4 regions of the Erwinia papayae genome follow, and region 2 is predicted to be linked to each of the others. Evidence: predicted binding sites of a transcription regulator. Region 2 holds the regulator's gene; each other region holds the start of a gene.
The links. Region 2 encodes PurR, which represses purine synthesis genes. Its sites were predicted from a motif close to CANGCAAACGTTTGCNTG; they were not measured.
Positions count from the first base shown of each region.

Region 1 (3,157 bases), on a different contig from region 2:
GCTGAAAGAGTGCGAAGGTCAGCCAGAGGTGATCCTGATTGCGACAGGTTCGGAAGTTGAACTTGCCGTTGGCGCATATGAAAAGCTGAGCGCGGAAGGTCGTAAGGTTCGGGTGGTTTCCATGCCATCGACTGATGCTTTTGATAAGCAGGATGCGGCTTACCGCGAATCTGTCCTGCCGAAAGCGGTCAGCGCAAGGGTGGCAATTGAAGCTGGGATTGCCGATTACTGGTACAAATACACCGGTCTGAATGGTGCAATCATCGGTATGACCACCTTTGGTGAGTCCGCACCGGCAGGTGAGCTGTTTAAAGTGTTTGGTTTCACCGTGGATAATGTGGTCGCCATGGCCAAAGGCCTGCTCTGATATCTGAGGTTCGCCCTTGCGGGCGAACCTTTCCTCTTTTACCCCACAGTCTGTTCCCGCAGGTGAAAATCCTGACTTAGCGGAAACATGGGTTCCGTAATTTTCTGTACCGATGCTTTTTCCTCTTCCTTTGGCTCCTGCTGATAGGGTTTGGAATGACCATAGAAGCGTCCGTTCTGGTTTACCGAAAGCGACTCGCACTCGATAGTGCCGTCCAGATGCCCGTTCGCATTCACTGCCAGCTCATGGCTGCGACAAACTCCTTTCAGCTCGCCGCTGATTTCGATGCGATTTGCATAGACCTCTCCATCCACCCGACCATTTTTCTGCACAAAGACGGTTTTTTCAGAATTGATAACACCATTGACCGTACCATTAATATGGATGTCACCGATTGCATTGATTTCCCCCACAATCAGACAGGTTTCCGGGATAGTGGTGGTATCTGATTTATTGTGTACGGTGACGGCAGAAACCGTTTCCTCATGCTCCATGATTTCACTCTCAGGCATTGCGTCAGCTGCTGATGAGGGAGGAAGGGAGGATTGCGGTGGGATGATTATGTTGTCTTTGCGTTTAAACATCGTTATTTCCTTATTAAACAATAAATTCCTGAATGTTGCTCCGGCAACAATGGTCGAAGCCAGCCCGAACAACAAGCCTTTGAACTGGCGGATCAGTTCCAGTGAGGTTTCCCAGCCCAGGCTGAATGTAATCAGTACCAGGAGCCAGATTAGCCAGACAAACCAAAGCAGGTTGTAATTCATATTCCGGTGCGGTTAATACCAGAGGAAGGAGAGAGGAGGGCAGCAATCACCGCAATGGCGATCGGATATTTCTTAACCCGGCACTCCTTCCCTGGAGCGATTACTGAGTCGCCACGATTGTGACGTGGCCAGTGTGCGGTAACCAGCCTCGTTAATACTAACATCCGGCGACACACTGGTTACATTTAGCGTCATTTACTTTACTCCGCAGCCCAGGATCGTGGTTAAGATTTTAAACTGTGAGATTACTAAATGTGATCCTGGTCAGATTTTTAGCTTATTGCGACAGGTATCCATTCCAATTATTCCTGATAATCTCTATTGTAGCTGAACCGTTTCAGTTATTGTTATCATTGCTGAAAGTTAGCTTAAAAGTCTTGATGAGTGCGTAAGAATTCTCTGTACAAGCGTAAACGTCTGCCTCAGGCTAACGCTCCAGTTTTGTACCGAATTCTGATGCAGGGGTGATATGACGGTTCGCATTGCCATAAATGGTTTTGGTCGTATTGGACGTAATGTGCTGCGTGCGCTTTATGAAACAGGACGCCATGACGAAATCACTGTCGTAGCCATTAATGAGTTGGCTGAAGCTGCCGGTATGGCGCATTTACTGAAATACGACACCAGTCATGGCCGTTTCGCCTGGCCTGTTCGCCAGCAAAGTGATTCTCTGTGGGTGGGTGAGGATTGCATTCGCCTGCTGCACCGGGCAGAGATTAGCAGCCTTCCGTGGCATGAGCTGAATGTGGATGTGGTGCTGGACTGCACCGGCGTGTACGGCAGCCGCGCCGACGGCGAGGCACATCTTGCTGCCGGGGCAAAAAAAGTCCTGTTTTCACATCCGGGTGGTCACGATCTTGATGCCACAGTGGTTTACGGCGTGAATCAACAGGCCCTCAGGCCTGACGACAGAATCGTTTCCAATGCCTCCTGCACGACTAACTGCATAATTCCTGTTATCAAACTACTGGATGACGCTTTCGGTATTGAGTCAGGCACGGTCACCACCATTCACTCTGCCATGCACGATCAGCAGGTCATTGATGCCTACCATACCGATTTGCGGCGAACCCGAGCGGCCAGTCAGTCAATCATTCCGGTTGATACCCGTCTTGCCGCTGGCATTTCGCGTATTTTTCCGAAATTCAGCGACTGTTTTGAAGCCATTGCCGTGCGTGTCCCGACGATAAACGTGACGGCAATTGACCTGAGCGTGAGTGTGAGAGCAGCGGTAAATGCCGCAGAGGTCAACGCGTTGCTGCTTAATGCCGCAGAGGGAGCATTTAGTGGTATAGTTGACTACACGGAATTACCGTTAGTCTCCATAGATTTTAACCACGATCCGCACAGTGCCATTGTGGACGGCACGCAAACGCGGGTCAGCGGTCAGCATCTGATCAAAACACTGGTCTGGTGCGACAATGAATGGGGCTTTGCTAACCGGATGCTTGACACCACGTTAGCGATGGCCGCAAGCGGCTTCAGCCAGGGCGCGGGTTGCGCCTTTAAAATTTAGAGAATCAACGAGAGGACTCACCATGTCTGTAATTAAGATGACCGAACTGGATCTTGCCGGGAAACGTGTACTGATTCGCTCCGATTTAAACGTACCGGTGAAAGAAGGGAAGGTTACGTCAGATGCGCGTATCCGTGCTTCGCTGCCGACCATCGAAGCCGCCCTGAAACAGGGTGCAAAAGTAATGGTTACCTCCCATCTGGGACGTCCGACTGAAGGTGAATATAACGAAGAGTTCTCCCTTCTGCCCGTCGTTAATTATCTGAAAGATAAATTGTCCGCGCCTGTGCGTCTGGCGAAGGATTATCTGGAAGGCGTTGAGGTTGCAGCCGGTGAGCTGGTGGTTCTGGAAAACGTTCGCTTCAACAAAGGCGAAAAGAAAGACGACGAAACCCTCGCGAAAAAATATGCGGCTCTCTGCGATATCTATGTGATGGATGCATTTGGTACGGCTCACCGTGCGCAGGCTTCCACCCACGGCGTGGGTAAATTTGCGCCGATCGCCTG
Region 1 covers NZ_JBZCHT010000002.1:303,203-306,359, reverse strand. The annotation lists gene tkt (transketolase) at 1-367, shown strand, start outside; gene AC3RPL_RS01405 (bactofilin family protein) at 406-1,134, opposite strand; gene epd (erythrose-4-phosphate dehydrogenase) at 1,604-2,650, shown strand; gene pgk (phosphoglycerate kinase) at 2,673-3,157, shown strand, end outside.
Region 1: epd (erythrose-4-phosphate dehydrogenase) is a predicted target of PurR. The motif match lies at 1,541-1,558, and genes of this name have one in related genera.

Region 2 (3,157 bases):
GAACTGCATCTGTCAGCAGAAGTATTTAATGGTGTCTGGGATGCGCTGGCAGATGGGCGGGTGGATGTGGCGATTGGGGCAACTCAGGCTATTCCGGTTGGTGGACGTTTTGCTTTTCGCAGCATGGGAATGCTTGGCTGGCATTGCGTGGTAGAGGCCGGGCACCCCCTTGCTCAGCTTCAGGGGCCGGTCAGTGAGGAGAGCATACGTGCATGGCCTTCTCTCGGTCTGGAGGACACCTCCCGTTCTCTAACCAGAAGAACGACCTGGACCCTGGATAATCAGCGCCGGATGGTGGTGCCAGACTGGGAAAGCGGCATTGACTGTCTGTTATCCGGATTATGTGTGGGAATGGTGCCTGCGCATCTTTCGCGCCCCCTTATAAGCAGGGGAGCACTCAAAGTTTTGCAGCTGGAAACGGTTTTTCCTGACAGCCCCTGCTGTGTGAGTTGGTCAGAACAAACGGCCTCACCTGCGTTGAGCTGGCTACTGGATTATCTGGGAGATACCGACACCTTGAACAGCGAATGGCTTGCGGAAGAGATATAAACCCACCGGTCTGCCATGTCCGTTTTTACTGTTCAGGCGCTGCTCTGTACGTCAGAGCTGTGGCTGGTGAAGCGGCCGCCCCTGACATCAGAGGCGGTATAAGAATTATTGCCGGTGTTTCCTGAAAGGACCATCAGCCACCGAGCGACGTTCAATCAGTGTGGGGTGCACTTCAATTGTTTGTGGTTCTTCACGTTTGCTGGTTATACGATCCAGCAGCATAGCAAAAGCGGTTTCACCCAGCTGTTCCTTAGGCTGATGAATCGTGGTCAGTGAAGGAGCAAAAAAACGAGCGTTACGCACATTATCATACCCGATCACCGAAATATCCTGTGGGACACGCAGCCCCATTTCATCTGCTGCGCATATCGCTCCCATTGCCATAATGTCACCGCCACAGAACACTGCACTGGGGCGCTGTTTTTGTGAGAGGATTTGCTGCATAGCGTGGTAGCCGGATTCCGGCTCAAAATCACCCTGAACCAGCCACTCTTCCCGTAACGGAATATCCGCTTCAGCAAGGGCTTTAAGGAATCCAGCATGGCGTCCACCTCCGGTATTCCGTTCCATCTGACCGGGGATCACTCCGATGTCGCGGTGACCACGGTCGATCAGATAGCGGCCTGCCAGGTAGCCGCCTTCAAAGGCATTATCCAGTACGGTATCGGTAAAATCGCCGCGCGATTCGCCCCAGTCCATCACTACCATTGGAATATGACGACTCTCTTCCAGTAAGGTAATTAACGGCGCAGGATATTCAGAACACATGACCAACAGACCATCTACCCGCTTCTGCGCCATCATAGAGAGATAGGCCTGCTGTTTTTGCAGGTCATTATGGGCATTACCTAAAATCAGGGTATAGCCTTTCTCAAAGCAGCAATTTTCTACCGCCTCAATAATCTCAGCAAAGTAGGGCGCTTCGCTTGAGGTGGCTAACAGGCCTATGGTTTTAGTGTTATTCACCTTCAGGCTGCGGGCGACTGCACTGGGAGAGTAATGTAATTCTTTGATGGCACTCCACACGGCTTCTCGCGTTTCTTCAGCGACAAAGCGGGTTTTATTAATAACGTGGGAAACGGTGGTGGTTGATACGCCCGCACGTCTGGCCACATCTTTTATTGTTGCCATTAACTCGCTACTCCTGGATATCTCGTAACTTACTGATAATTAGTTTGTTAAACGATTGCTTCAAATACAAAAACCTGATGTCTGTTAACAAAGCTATACGGTGTCTTGCGGAGACATCAGAAAGGGAAAAGGTCTGTGCCAGAAAATGAATATGAACGATACGGTGACCTGAAGTAATGCGTAAGAATTCTAACAAGCCTGAGCAGAGAAAACGAGATTTTTACTGGCAACTATGGGAAAATCAATGACGCCATAAACGCTGTGGTTATCGAGGGTAACAGATGGATACCAATCTTAAATTTTCACTACTGACAACCATCGGCGCTTTACTGATGATTGTTGCATTCAGCTTCACCGCAGTGCTGCACTGAAAAAATAAGGCCGCTCCCCGGAACGGCCTTGAGAGTGAATCAGCGAATAGTTTTTGGCGTCATCATCCGGCGTGCACCAATATAGTGGCGTTGCCAGTAATCTTCGCTTAGTGCGCTGACCTGAATATCTTTGCCGGTTCGCGGCGACTGAATAAATTTACCATTACCCAGATAAACCCCAACATGATCGGCAGTACCGCGGCCATTTATACGAAAAAAAACCAGATCGCCTTTTTCGAGATCGTCACGTCTGATCGAAGCCGCATCGCGCAGATGGTACATCTCATTGGCCGTGCGTGGAATTTTGAATTTCACCAGATCTTTATAAGCGTACCAGACCAGACCGCTGCAATCGAAACCGGTTTTCGGCGATGTTCCGCCCCACTGATAAGGTTTACCCAGCTGGCCCATCAGTTTGTTCATCGCCGTTTCACGTGCTTTCTGGTAGCGGGCGCGGTGTGCTCTGCTGAGCTTCAGCGGGGCAACACTGTAAGCCATCTCATCCGGCTGCACTACCGTATTGCCGTGATGGCGCCCATATCGTCTTTTATACACCGGCAATGTTTCTTTAACTGATGCGGTTGTTACATTTACCCTGACGGTATTGCGTTTTTTTAGTTTGAATTTATTGACCGCAGTCAGACGGGATTTTTTGCTACTGACTTCTTTTACTTTGCTGGAACTGCTTTTCACCGGACGTCGCTTACGCCGTTCATCTTCTCGTGCCGTGGTGTTGCTGTCAGTTTTGTGGTGATTAGCATTAACAGGGGTATGGGGCGATGCGTGCGCCATATTGAAAAACAGCTGAGCTGTAGCCAGCATGATAAGCGTGATGAGTAAACGCATCGTTACCGTTAGCAGTTTATGCTCCCGCCGGGGCCGGAGCGTGGTTGAATTAGGATATCTTTCAGATTGACAGTCCGATTCTAATCGAACTTCCTGGTCAAAGTTAACACCTTTTTTGTTTCAGGAATGCATAACACGTAAAAGCTGTAAAAATGACATTAAATGGCACTGTTAATGCGCAGCATTTGTACTCAGATTATGCGTGCAGGTAATAAAAGTGTTTGTAATCGTATTTTAATCAGGATGTTAACAGGTATCTT
Region 2 covers NZ_JBZCHT010000009.1:1,202,583-1,205,739, reverse strand. The annotation lists gene punR (DNA-binding transcriptional activator PunR) at 1-549, shown strand, start outside; gene purR (HTH-type transcriptional repressor PurR) at 655-1,680, opposite strand; gene cydH (cytochrome bd-I oxidase subunit CydH) at 1,962-2,051, shown strand; gene AC3RPL_RS10530 (C40 family peptidase) at 2,091-2,897, opposite strand.

Region 3 (3,157 bases), on a different contig from region 2:
GTCAAAGTTTGCTCAAGTTAACCGGTGAAAAGGAGCAGGAAAATCCAGGGCTGCAGCTACACCCCGCTTCAGGAAAGCTGCGTGTACAGGAGGCGGTTGATATTCAGATTATTTCTGATGTCGAGCCACTGATTATCTGGTCATGTGCCCTTTCACCAGGTGATGCACGACTGCACATGTGGGAGTTTGATGGCCGTGAAAACTGGAAACAGTTGCAGGATATACAGATTTCAACGCGAAATCTGAGCCCGAAAATGCTGCGTCTGACCAATCTGCATAAACAGGAAAAATTGCAAACAGAAGGCAGGCCGGAGGGATAGCTCCGACCTGGAATTAAGTATCAGTGGGCGTCGATAAACACAATCTTCAGAATAAACAGCAGTGCCACAACCACCACGCACGGGCTGATTTCACGCCAGCGGCCTGTGCCAAGCTTCATAACACAATAAGAGATAAAACCGAGGGCAATACCTTCGGTAATCGAGAAACTGAATGGCATCATTGCCGTGGTGACAAAGGCCGGGACAGCTTCAGTCAGGTCATCCCATTTAACGCGGGCAAGACTTGATGTCATCAGTACACCAACATAAATCAGCGCCCCCGCAGCAGCATAAGCAGGCACCATACCCGCCAGCGGCGACAGAAACATGACCAGCAGGAACAGAATACCGGTAACAACCGCCACTAGGCCTGTACGTCCTCCAATAGAGACGCCGGAAGAGCTTTCGATATATGCAGTAACTGAAGAGGTCCCGATATAAGCACCGGCTACTGAACTGACGCTGTCCACAAACAGGGCCTGCTTCATACGTGGGAAGGTGCCTTTTTCGTCGGTCAGGCCAGCCTTATCGGTTACGCCAATCAGCGTACCTGATGAGTCAAACAGGTTAACCAGCATGAAGGAGAAAATGATACCCGCCATGCCAACATTGAATGAACCCGCCAGATCGACCTGTCCCAGCACCGACGTCATGGCGCCTGGAACCGCAAATACGCCGCCATATTTCACATCGCCAAGCGCCAGGCCAATCAGCGTGGTAATGACCACCGAAACCAGCACGGCGATATGAATATTGCGGGACGCCAGAATAGCAATGATAAAGAAGCCCAGCGCACCCAACAGAACGCTGTGGGAAGTCAGATCCCCGACTGCAACCAGCGTGTCTTTATTTGGCACCACGATACCGGCATTTTTCAGGCCGATCATCGCAATAAACAGCCCGATCCCCGCAGTAATACCAACCCGCAGGCTTACCGGAATATTGGCAATCATCCAGTAGCGAACCCGAAACAGCGTCAGCAGCAGCAGTCCGACGGCTCCCCAGAAGATCGCCCCCATCCCAACCTGCCAGGAAATGCCCATCGCGCCAACCACGACAAAAGCAAAAAATGCATTCAGGCCCATTGCCGGTGCCAGGGCGACGGGCAGGTTAGCCACCAGCCCCATCAAAATACTGCCAGCAGCAGCAATCAGGCAGGTGGTGACAAATACCGCCTGAGTGTTCATACCGGCTACACCAAGAATCTGAGGGTTAACAAAGACGATATAGACCATGGTCAGGAAAGTGGTAAAACCTGCAATCACTTCAGTACGAACGGTCGTACCATGTTCCTGTAGTTTGAAGATCCGCTGTAGTAGACCTGAATTATTCATTAAAAGATTCCAAAAATTGGAGAAGAGGGCCGTCGGCTATCCTAACCGATAATTTTTAATTTGGTAGATGGTGCGGGCGTTTTTTCGCAACCGATTGCGCTGCATCGAGCCAGAATTATCGGTTTTAAAAGGACAATATGCGGAGAATTTATTATCGTGCACTACAAAGAGTGACTTTTTTTAAGTCAGCAAAGCAGAATTTATTTTTCAGGCGGGATATAAATGCTGGCGTCATAACAACGACGCCAGCAGACGTTTGAAAAACACGCAACCCGTGTTACTTATCAGGAGTTGCTGTCAGATGGGCACGGCAGGCCAGTATCATCGCAGGCATGGTTGATACGCAAACCACTGCTCAGACGTCCAGCAACCTTGATCTCAGTTGCATCAGCGCCACCAGTCAGAGCGCTATTTTTGCTCTGCTGAACCACATTCTGTGGGGCTTTAACAGAAGCAGCCTGACTGGCATCCGCAAATGCCATGCCTTGCAGGCCAATAAAAGTAACTGTTGCTACAGCAAAAGTTTTGAGTGCTGACAGATTGCTCATATCTTGTCCTTTAATAATTAACTTACGGCTGAATAATGCCAGCAATAATGCTGCCGACCATTTTTGAAATTCCAGTATTTAAAAAAACTGTCTGAAGCCAGATAACTTTCCCAACAAAAAACAGATACAACCTTATCTTATTCTTTACATACTCAACAATCAGGCAATCCCTACATCTCTGGTCATATCTTGCCTCTTATTTTTCCGGAAAAGACTGACCAACGCTGAGGAGTCGCAATACACTCCCTATAACAGCACAACCAGATGCCTGGAATATGATTCAGAATTGATGCATGAGGGAGGATTATGGAAGTTCGACGGTTCAAAGATGGCGATGAGGCTGCATTATTGCGGGTCTTTTTTTCAGCTGTCGTGAAATCGCTTCAGGTGACTATCCTGCGGAAAAAACTGAGGCGTGGGCAGCTGCGCGGCAGGTCATAATCTGGTTTGAGAATGATCCATCTTCATGCCAGCCATTTTTAATGGCCGGCAACAAATGGCGTTGTTATCACCTTGATTCAACCTTAAACGAACCCTTATTTCGAACTGGCCAGGCAATCCCGGCCAACAGGAATCATCCCGGCAGATTTCCGCTCTCATCATCGCCGGTTAACAGCTTATCAAGCTGGTCCCCGCCCACATGACGGAAATCCTGACCTTTGACGAAATAGAAAATGATTTCACAGATATTCTGGCAGCGATCGCCAATCCGTTCGATGGCCCTGGCACAGAACAGTGCCGTCAGCACGCTGGGAATCGTGCGCGGGTCTTCCATCATATAGGTCATCAGCTGGCGTACGATGCCCTCATATTCCTGATCGACCTTCTTATCCTCGCGGTAAATTTCGATGGCGGCGCTCAGATCCATTCGCGCAAACGCATCCAGCACATCATGCAGCATCTGGATGGTGTGGTAGCCCAGCGATTCCAGACTCACCAGTAACGGCTGATGCTG
Region 3 covers NZ_JBZCHT010000013.1:905,483-908,639, forward strand. The annotation lists gene AC3RPL_RS20270 (4'-phosphopantetheinyl transferase family protein) at 1-320, shown strand, start outside; gene AC3RPL_RS20275 (NCS2 family permease) at 341-1,654, opposite strand; gene AC3RPL_RS20280 (hypothetical protein) at 1,939-2,247, opposite strand; gene phoU (phosphate signaling complex protein PhoU) at 2,777-3,157, opposite strand, start outside.
Region 3: AC3RPL_RS20275 (NCS2 family permease) is a predicted target of PurR. The motif match lies at 1,738-1,755, and genes of this name have one in related genera.

Region 4 (3,157 bases), on a different contig from region 2:
TCAGTTGTGCGTCGAAGGCCTCCCGGTCAGCAAATTCAGCAGGGAGCAGGGCATACGCGGGCACACCGGCAGCGCGCGCACGCTCAAGGCCATAAGCGGCGGGCTGATTGCTGAACACGGCAGCCACGCTGCCGTTGATCCGCTGTTGCTGGCAGGCATCCAGAATTGCCTGAAGATTGCTTCCGTTGCCGGACAACAACACTACCAGACGTTTCATGGATTAATGACCACACGCTCGGTGGCGTCAGAGGCGTTGATCACCCCAATTTTCCAGGCTTTCTCACCGGCATCCTGCATCAGCTGCACGGCTCTGTCCGCATCAGATGGGCTGAGAGCGATAACCATGCCCACACCGCAGTTAAAGGTGCGGTACATCTCAAAGCGGCTGACGTTACCGGCCTGCTGCATCCAGTCAAAGACCGCCGGCCACTGCCAGCTGGATTCATCCAGTACCGCCTGGGTGTTTTCTGGCAGCACCCGTGGAATATTTTCCCAGAAGCCGCCGCCGGTGAGATGCGCTATCGCATGGACATCAACCTGCTCAATCAGGCTGAGGATGTTTTTCACATAGATGCGGGTAGGGGCCAGCAGGTGGTCTGCAAGCGGTTTACCTTCCAGCATTACCGACTCCGGATTGCTGTTGCTGACCTCAAGGATTTTACGTACCAGTGAGTAGCCGTTAGAGTGCGGACCGCTTGAACCCAGCGCAATCAGTACGTCGCCATCCTGCACTTTACTGCCGTCGATAATTTCTGATTTTTCCACCACGCCGACACAGAAACCAGCCACGTCATAATCTTCTCCGTGATACATGCCGGGCATTTCTGCCGTTTCGCCACCAACCAGCGCGCAGCCAGACTGAGAGCATCCTTCAGCAATACCGGTAATCACGCTGGCCGCCGTATCGACATCCAGTTTGCCGGTGGCGTAGTAGTCGAGAAAAAACAGCGGTTCGGCACCCTGGACCACCAGATCGTTTACGCACATCGCAACCAGGTCGATACCGATGGTATCGTGGCGCTTCAGATCCATCGCCAGACGCAGCTTGGTGCCGACGCCGTCGGTGCCGGAAACCAGAACCGGCTCGCGGTATTTTTGCGGCAGGGCACAAAGGGCACCGAAACCGCCCAGTCCACCCATCACTTCCGGGCGGCGGGTCTTTTTCACTACGCCTTTGATACGATCGACTAAAGCGTTGCCCGCATCAATATCAACGCCGGCGTCTTTATAACTGAGAGAGGTTTTGTCGGTCACTGCGAAATCCCCACGCGATTTGCGGTTGTGGTGGTATGGAAAATAAAGCGCGGCAATTCTAACAGCGCAGGCAAACGTTTGCGAGTGCGTTCTTCAGCACCGTTGTGCCGGGCGTCGTTTTGTCGGAGGGGACGGGACGTGCAGAAGTGAGATTAAGTGATAGGGCTCAGGAGCCAAAAAAGGCTATAATCGCCCGATTTTTTTTCAAGCTTAACACTCCGGGAGAACAACAATGAAGATCGTGGAAGTCAGACACCCGCTGGTCAAACATAAACTGGGCCTGATGCGCGAGCATGACGTAAGCACCAAGCGCTTTCGTGAGCTTGCTTCAGAAGTGGGAAGTTTGCTGACCTATGAAGCCACTGCCGATTTAGAGACGGAAACCGTGACGATTGAAGGCTGGAATGGCCCGGTGACCATCGAGCAGATTAAGGGGAAAAAGATTACCGTGGTGCCGATTCTGCGTGCCGGGCTGGGCATGATGGAGGGCGTGCTGGAAAATGTCCCCAGCGCGCGCATCAGCGTGGTGGGCGTCTATCGCGATGAAGAGACGCTGGAGCCGGTGCCGTATTTCCAGAAGCTGGTTTCCAATATCGAAGAGCGTATGGCGCTGGTGGTTGACCCGATGCTGGCGACCGGCGGTTCGATGATTGCCACCATTGACCTGTTGAAGAAAGCGGGTTGCAGCAGCATCAAAGTGCTGGTGCTGGTGGCGGCCCCGGAAGGGATCGCCGCGCTGGAGAAAGCGCATCCGGACGTGGAGTTATACACCGCTTCCGTGGACAAGGGGTTGAACGAGAAAGGCTATATTATTCCGGGCCTTGGCGATGCGGGCGACAAGATTTTTGGTACTAAGTAATGGTCTGCTGGCGGGGGACGTTGACGCTGCGCCGGGCTCAGAATGCCCGTTCTGGCGTGGTAAAGGCGCTGACAGGCGCTGCACCTGCCGTGTTGTCCCGCGCCAGGGCTGTGTCATCTGGCTTGCGCCCGGCGGCATTGCCTGTACGCCATCAGCAACAAGGTGCCCTGCATCAAGGGCTGATAGTTTAATTTTTAGTTTAAGCCGACCTGAGAGTCGGTTTTTTTTCGGCAAAACAGAAGGGTAAACACAATGACACGTCGCGCGATTGGCGTCAGTGAGCGGCCTCCGCTGCTGCAAACCATTCCACTCAGCTTCCAGCATCTGTTCGCCATGTTTGGCGCAACGGTGCTGGTTCCCATCCTTTTTCATATTAATCCGGCCACCGTGCTGCTGTTTAACGGCATCGGCACGCTGCTGTACCTGTTTATCTGTAAGGGGAAAATTCCGGCCTATCTGGGATCCAGCTTTGCTTTTATTTCGCCAGTGTTACTGCTGCTGCCACTGGGATATGAGGTAGCGCTGGGGGGCTTTATTCTCTGCGGTGTGCTGTTCTGCCTGGTCGCGCTGATTGTCAAAAAAGCGGGCACCGGCTGGCTGGATGTGATGTTTCCACCTGCGGCGATGGGGGCTATTGTGGCGGTCATTGGTCTGGAGCTGGCGGGCGTGGCGGCAAAGATGGCCGGTCTGTTGCCTGCTTCTGGTGCGGCCGTTGAGGGTAAAAGCATTTTTATCTCGCTGGTTACGCTGGGGGTGACGGTGTTTGGTTCGGTGCTGTTTCGTGGCTTTCTCGCCATTATCCCGATCCTGATTGGGGTTCTGGTGGGCTATATCCTCTCCTGGGGCATGGGCATGGTGAACTGGTCGGCGGTAGAAGCCGCGCCGTGGTTTGCGCTGCCGACTTTCTATACACCGCGCTTTGAGTGGTATGCGATGCTGACCATCCTGCCTGCCGCACTGGTGGTGATTGCGGAGCATGTTGGTCATCTGGTGGTAACGGCGAACATTGTCAAAAAAGATCTGTTAAAGGATCCGGGGCTGCAC
Region 4 covers NZ_JBZCHT010000002.1:20,384-23,540, reverse strand. The annotation lists gene purN (phosphoribosylglycinamide formyltransferase) at 1-217, opposite strand, end outside; gene purM (phosphoribosylformylglycinamidine cyclo-ligase) at 214-1,254, opposite strand; gene upp (uracil phosphoribosyltransferase) at 1,487-2,113, shown strand; gene uraA (uracil permease) at 2,366-3,157, shown strand, end outside.
Region 4: purM (phosphoribosylformylglycinamidine cyclo-ligase) is a predicted target of PurR. The motif match lies at 1,322-1,339, and genes of this name have one in related genera.